Regions from separate parts of the Bacillus thuringiensis genome, predicted to be linked through region 1. Evidence: riboswitches for the same ligand, from Rfam matches in the RefSeq annotation. Region 1 holds a riboswitch; the other holds the start of a gene.

Region 1 (3,428 bases):
AACGATTCTAATTGGCGAGGCGCCCATTGCTTGCGCTGCTTCAATTACTCCTTTCGGAACGGAAACAAGATTTGTTTCAACCATTCTAGCAATACCAATTGATGCGACTAACGTCATCGGGAAAATTGCTGCTGCTGTTCCAATCGTCGTTCCAATAACGCTTCTTGTTAGTGGGCTTAAAGCTACTAAAAAGATAATGAATGGTACCGGACGAATTGTATTAATTATGATGTTAAGAATAGAAAAGACCCATTTATTTTCTAAAAAGTTTCCTTTTCTCGTTACATATAAAAGTAAACCTAGAGGTATACCCAGAATTGTAGCGAATATAAGGGTTACAATTACCATTAAGAGGGTATCCCCCGTCGCATCTAGTATGCGCGGCCAAAATATACTCCAATCAACTCGCATGAGCTTCTACCTCCTTCAGCTGCACTTGCAGTCTTAGATGTTGTAATGCTTTTTGAATTTCCCTCTGCTCACCTTGCAATTCTACAAGCAGATTTCCAAATAGCACATTTTGAAGTTCAATAATATTTCCGTACAGTACATTTACATCAACGTTATAGTTTTTTGCGATATATGATAGTACCGGCTGTCCTGTCTCCTCACCAGTAAATGTTAGACGATAAATTTGACCACCATTTTGAATTTTCGCTAGAACACTTTCTGGTAAATGATCATTAATAACAGAACGTACAAAGTTTTGAGTCGTCTTTGTTTTTGGTTGTGTGAAAACGTCAAACAGTTTTCCTTCTTCAATAACTTTTCCCTTCTCCATTACAGCTACACGGTGGCAAATTTCTTTCACAACATGCATTTCGTGTGTAATAAGAAGAATCGTTAAATTGTATTCTCGATTTACTTTCTTTAATAAGTTTAGAATTTCTGTCGTTGTTTCTGGATCTAAAGCTGATGTTGCCTCATCACATATAAGAATATCTGGCGATGTCGCAAGTGCTCTAGCAATGCCAACTCGCTGCTTTTGTCCCCCTGATAACTGCTCTGGATAATAGTTTGCTTTATCTTCTAACCCTACAAACTTCAGCAGTTCATTCACTCGTTCTTTTATCTCGTTCTTTGGCAATTTCGCTAACTTTAATGGATAAGCAATATTCCCAAACACTGTTCTTGAATTAAATAAATTAAAGCTTTGAAAAATCATTCCGATTCTTTGTCTTAGTTTGCGTAATTCTTTCGTCGATAATGATGTAATATCTTTATCATCTATTGAAATCGTTCCTGCCGTTGGTCTCTCTAACATATTTACTAAGCGTAATAATGTACTCTTTCCAGCGCCACTAAAACCGATAATGCCAAAAATTTCGCCTTTCTCAACTGATAATGTTACATCCTCCACCGCATGAACAGATTGCCCAGCTGATTCATACACTTTACTTACATTGTTAAAAGAAATCATTTTTCCCCCTCCTATATGCTGTAAAAACTTAAAGTAGAGCTTTCGAGGTAAAATAAAAAGTGCCCTCCTTCTTATCAACCATAAAGATAAGAAGGAGAGCACTTATATGTACTCGTTCACATCTTCTCATCTTCCAAGCCTTTATATGGCTTGCTGGAGTTAGCACGGTATTAAAAAACCCGTTGCTGAGGTATCGTAGGGCCAGTCCCTCCACCTCTCTGGATAAGAATGTATCGATTTAATTGTCGTTTAATTAATTCTCATTATAGAACTCAGAATAATAAGAGTCAATACATTTTTTAGAAAAATATTAATTATTCCTTTATTAAAATTTTCAGATGAAAATTCATAAGAAAATAGTAACTTTCAAAGTTATGTAAAATTCTTCTTCCTCATATTTTTAAACAGGAGAATCCTCTCTACGAATTGAATAAATTTATTTGAATATGAAACTCGGAGGAAGATAAATATATGAAAACAGCTCTTTTACTCGTCGATATTCAAAACGATTATTTTCCAAATGGAAAGATGGAATTGCGTAATCCAGTAGAAGCAAGCGAATATGCTAATCAGTTATTACAACACTTTAGAACAAACAGCGAACCTATTTTTCATATCCAACACGTAGCTATAAAAGATGACGCTACTTTTTTCCTACCTAATACAGAAGGTGTACATATTCATGAGAAGGTACGTCCACTTAGAGAAGAAACAGTTATACTCAAACATTATCCAAATAGCTTCCGAGAAACTAATCTTCTAGAGCAATTACAGCGTTTAGACATTGAACATGTCGTCGTATGCGGGATGATGACTCATATGTGTATTGATGCTACAGTAAGGGCTGCATTTGATTTTGGATTTCAATGTACCGTTATACACGATGCTTGTGCTACAAAAGACCTTTCTTTTAAGAACGCTACTATACCAGCTGTTTATATTCACAATACAATTTTAGCTAGTTTAAATGGCGTATATGCAAATGTAATAAGCACGAAAGAATTTTTAGCTACATAAAAAAACACTCCTTTCAGTGAGCAAAACCGAAAAGAGTGTTCCTTGTCGAACCATAGATTTTCTTTCAAATTGTATTATACAGGAAATTCTCAAAATGAATACTAAAAAATATGACTAATAAGTCAACTTTTCTCATCATTTCATTTCTGTTCACATGTTTATCCCGCTATTAATAGGTTTTAGCTCATCCCCTTCAAACGAAGGTAATATGTGGGATTTCAATTTTAAAAGGAGCTCTTCACATTTTGTGAAGAGCTCCTCTACTATTTCTTATAAAGTTTCAGAAGTAGTTTTTGCTTGCATGTGAAGTGCTAAGTAGTCAGGTCCACCAGCTTTAGAGTCTGTACCAGACATGTTAAAGCCACCGAATGGTTGGTAACCTACGATTGCACCAGTACATCCACGGTTGAAGTATAAGTTACCAACGTGGAATTCTTCACGTGCTTTTTCAATATGGTCACGGTTGTTAGTAACAACAGCACCTGTTAAACCGTATTCTGTATTGTTTGCAATTGCAAGCGCATGATCAAAGTCTTTTGCTTTACAGAATGCTACTACTGGTCCGAAGATTTCTTCTTTCATTAAGCGAGCATCTTCTGCAACGTCAGCAACGATTGTCGGTTGGATGAACCAGCCTTTAGAATCGTCCCCTTCGCCACCTGCTAGAATTCTACCTTCTTCTTTACCAATTGCAACATAGCTCATTACTTTATCGAATGCAGCTTGGTCATTAACAGGCCCCATGTTTGTACCTAATACTGCTGGGTTAGCAACTGTTAATTCTTTTGTTAATTCAACAGCACGATTTAATACATGATCATATACATCTTCATGGATTACTGCACGAGAACATGCAGAACATTTTTGTCCTGAGAATCCGAATGCTGATGCAACGATAGACTTAGCTGCTAATTCAAGATCTGCTTCTTTATCAACAACGATTGTATCTTTACCGCCCATTTCAGCGATAACGCGTTTTAACCAAATTTGG
Region 2 (3,428 bases), 140 kb from region 1:
GGAAAGAACTATATGTCAATAATAAAAATAGAATGTTAATTTCTTGGAATAATATATTAAAAAAGTAGATTCTCTTGTGTGAGAGAACCTACTTTTAATATATTTTGCTAAAAAAACAATTGGTGAGGGCTAATAATAAGTGGGGATGAAGAACCCCCACTTATTACGGTTTTACTTTATTTTTCAATTTTTGCCCACTTGAAGTTTAATTGACCTGCAAAGTCTACTTGTACAATTCCTTTCACATAAGAACGTTCTAAATAAGATTCGCCTTTTTGGTAAAGAGGAGCGATAACAGTGTCTTTAAATAATATTTTCTCGGATTCTAGTAATGCTTCCCAGCGAGCTTTTTCATCACCAGCTAAAGTTGTTTTCACTTTTGCTATTGTTTCATCGAATTCCTTACTAGAGTAATGATCTAAGTTATAAGGGTTATTCGTTGTAAATAGCTCAAGGAATGTAATTGGATCCGCAAAGTCAGGGCTCCAGCCATCAATTCCGATTTCGTAGTCACCTTTTAATAAAAGCGAAACTTGTTGCTTACGCGGTTGCGGTTTTATATTTACTGTTAAGCCATCTAAATTCTTTTCTAGTTGTCCTTTTAAGAATTCACCAGTTTTCTTATCAAGGTCAGCATCACTCGTTAATAATTCTAATGTTATCTTTTCAGAACCAAGCTCTTGTTTAGCTTTTTCCCATAACTTTTGTGCGGATTTTGTATCAACTTTTGTTAAATCGCCGTTTGCAGTACGGAAGTCTTTTCCTTCAGGTCCTTTTGCAAAGTTTTTTGGAACGAGACCAAATGTTGGTGTAGAGCCATCATTTAATAACGTATTTACAAAGGATTTTCTATCAATTGTTTGATCAATTGCTTGGCGTGCAGAAACGTTTTGAAGTACTTTGTTTTGTTGATTCATACGTAAAAATTGTACGCCTACGTTTGGACGTTCTTTAAAGTTGGCATCTTTTTTATATTTATCAACGAAGTCAGATGTTAGTTTTATACGGTCTAATTGTTTTGACTCGAATAAATTTACTTCTGTTGATTTTTCTTTTACGACGTTAAAATTGATTTCTTCTAGTTTGACAGTATCTTTATCCCAATAGGTAGGGTTCTTCTTAAATTTAAAGCTTTGTTCGTGCTTCCAATCGCTTAGTGTAAAAGCTCCATTGTACAAGATTGTATTATCTTCTAAAGCGTACTTATCACCTTGTGCTTTAAAGAATTCCTCGTTAATTGGTAGAAATGTTGGGAACGCTGTTAAGCTAATAAAATACGGAACAGGACGTTCCAATTCTACCTCAAACGTATGGTCATCAACTGCTTTTACACCAAGTTGGTCGGCTGGAAGTTCTTTATTGTTAATTTTTGTTGCATTTTTAATATCAAAGAATAGAAATGCGTATTCAGAGGCTGTTGCTGGATCTACGGCTCTCTGCCAAGCGAACACAAAATCTTTCGCTGTAACAGGAGTGCCGTTTGACCATTTTGAATCTCGCAGGTGGAATGTGTATTTCGTTTTATCGCCACTTACTTCATGAGATTTTGCAACGCCAGGGACAGGTTTGTTACCTTCACCAAGATTATACAAACCTTCAAATACGTTTCTCATTACTTGACCAGAATCAGTATCTGTAGCACGGGCCGTATCCATTGTTCGTATTTCAGTAGGTGAAGATAAATTTAAAACCTGTTTACTAGGTGCCTCGTCTTTTGCATTTGCTCCGCTTGCTTCGTTTTTATAACTACCGCAACCAGTTAATAAAATACTTACTCCTACAACTGATGCAATACCGGGTACAAACTTCTTTTTCATTTGATTTTCCTCCTAAATAATTAAGTTTGGATGATGATGAGGGAAATGAAAAATAAAAAATCCCTCTTTTCATATTGAGAAAGAGGGATTTTTATGTACAAGTTATGCACCCGTATATAAACGAAGTCCCTCATTCTATCTTTCAAGCATAAAGCTTGCAGGAAGTGGCACAGTATTCAAAATGAACCTGCTGCCGAGGTTTCAAAGGGCCAGTCCCTCCACCTCTCTTGATACAATGAGTAAACGAATAAATTTTATTAATTTTTGTGTTTCTTTGATAATTCAAAATCTTACACCTTGAACAATGAAGTGTCAACCAAATGAAATATAGTTTAAATTTTCAGTTTTCTTAAATAAAAAAACCACTGCATATGGCAGTGGTTTTTCGCTTAGAAGTTAAAGTTATCTGGATCTGGACCAACGCGACGATCTTCATTTAAAGCTTGAATTGCTTTCATATCATCAGCACTTAATTCAAAGTCGAAGATGTTTGCATTTTCAATAATGCGATGTTCTTTAATTGATTTAGGGATTGTTACAACTTCGTTTTGTAAATCCCAGCGTAAAATAATTTGCGCAGTTGATTTATTATATTTTGTCGCAATTTCTTGTAACGTTGGATTATCTAGTAGTTGTCCTTGCATTAATGGTGACCAAGCTTCAAGCTGGATGTTATGTTCTTTACAGAATGCATGTAACTCTTCTTGTGCTAAACGTGGGTGGTATTCCACTTGGTTGACCATTGGCTTAATTTCAGCAATTTCAAATACGTCTTGTAAGTGGTGAATGTGGAAATTACTCACACCGATAGCGCGAACACGGCCATCTTTATAAAGTTTTTCTAATGCTTTCCATGATTCGGTATATTTCCCTTTTACAGGCCAATGTACTAAATATAAGTCTAAATATTCTAGACCTAATTTCTCTAATGTAGTTTCAAATGCTTGAAGTGTTGTTTCATATCCTTGATCGCTATTCCATACTTTTGAGGTAATAAATAATTCTTCACGTGAAACACCTGATTCACGAATCGCTTGTCCAACGCCCTCTTCATTTTGATAGATTGCTGCAGTATCGATGCTGCGGTAGCCATTTTTAATTGCTGCTTTTACAGAATCAATTACTTCTGAACCATCTTCTACTTTAAAAACACCTAAACCAAACCAAGGCATTTTTACACCGTTATGTAATGTTGTATAGTCTTTTAAACTTGTTAAAATCATATTATTTCCCCCTAGCTTTTTTGTTTGTTGCTTCTACTGCTTTTTGAATTGCCTCTGAAAAATTATATTCGTATAAAGTTTTGAGACCCTCAGCTGTGGAACCACCTGGCGTTGTTACTTGTTCGCGGAGGTTAGCTGGATCTTGCGTTTGTTCGAGCATAGAAGCAGAGCCAGAAATCATTTGAATGACAAGATGTTTTGCGGTTTCTTCATCGACTCCATAACTTTTTGTTGCTTCAATTAAGCTTTCAGCAAAGTAATAAAGGAAGGCTGGTGCACTTCCAGTAACTGCAGTAAGCTGATGGACTTCTTCCTCAGTACAAAGTTGCGAAGTACCAATACCTCTTAAAAGCAGTTGCAGGGTTTCTTGATGCATCTCGTTTACTGA

What was found. A riboswitch is a leader RNA that binds a small molecule or an ion and turns the genes downstream of it on or off. The one in region 1 is predicted to bind S-adenosylmethionine.
Region 2: linked by a shared signal. The riboswitch ahead of AC241_RS01105 (peptide ABC transporter substrate-binding protein) and the one ahead of AC241_RS01820 (methionine ABC transporter ATP-binding protein) in region 1 are both predicted to bind S-adenosylmethionine.

What each region holds. Positions count from the first base shown of each region.
Region 1 covers NZ_CP012099.1:332,052-335,479, reverse strand. Annotated here, with positions in the region: gene AC241_RS01825 (methionine ABC transporter permease) at 1-411, opposite strand, end outside; gene AC241_RS01820 (methionine ABC transporter ATP-binding protein) at 401-1,420, opposite strand; SAM riboswitch class I at 1,544-1,649, opposite strand; gene AC241_RS01815 (cysteine hydrolase family protein) at 1,892-2,437, shown strand; gene pruA (L-glutamate gamma-semialdehyde dehydrogenase) at 2,708-3,428, opposite strand, start outside.
Region 2 covers NZ_CP012099.1:191,111-194,538, forward strand. Annotated here, with positions in the region: gene AC241_RS01105 (peptide ABC transporter substrate-binding protein) at 177-1,817, opposite strand; SAM riboswitch class I at 1,950-2,054, opposite strand; gene AC241_RS01110 (aldo/keto reductase) at 2,207-3,040, opposite strand; gene proC (pyrroline-5-carboxylate reductase) at 3,042-3,428, opposite strand, start outside.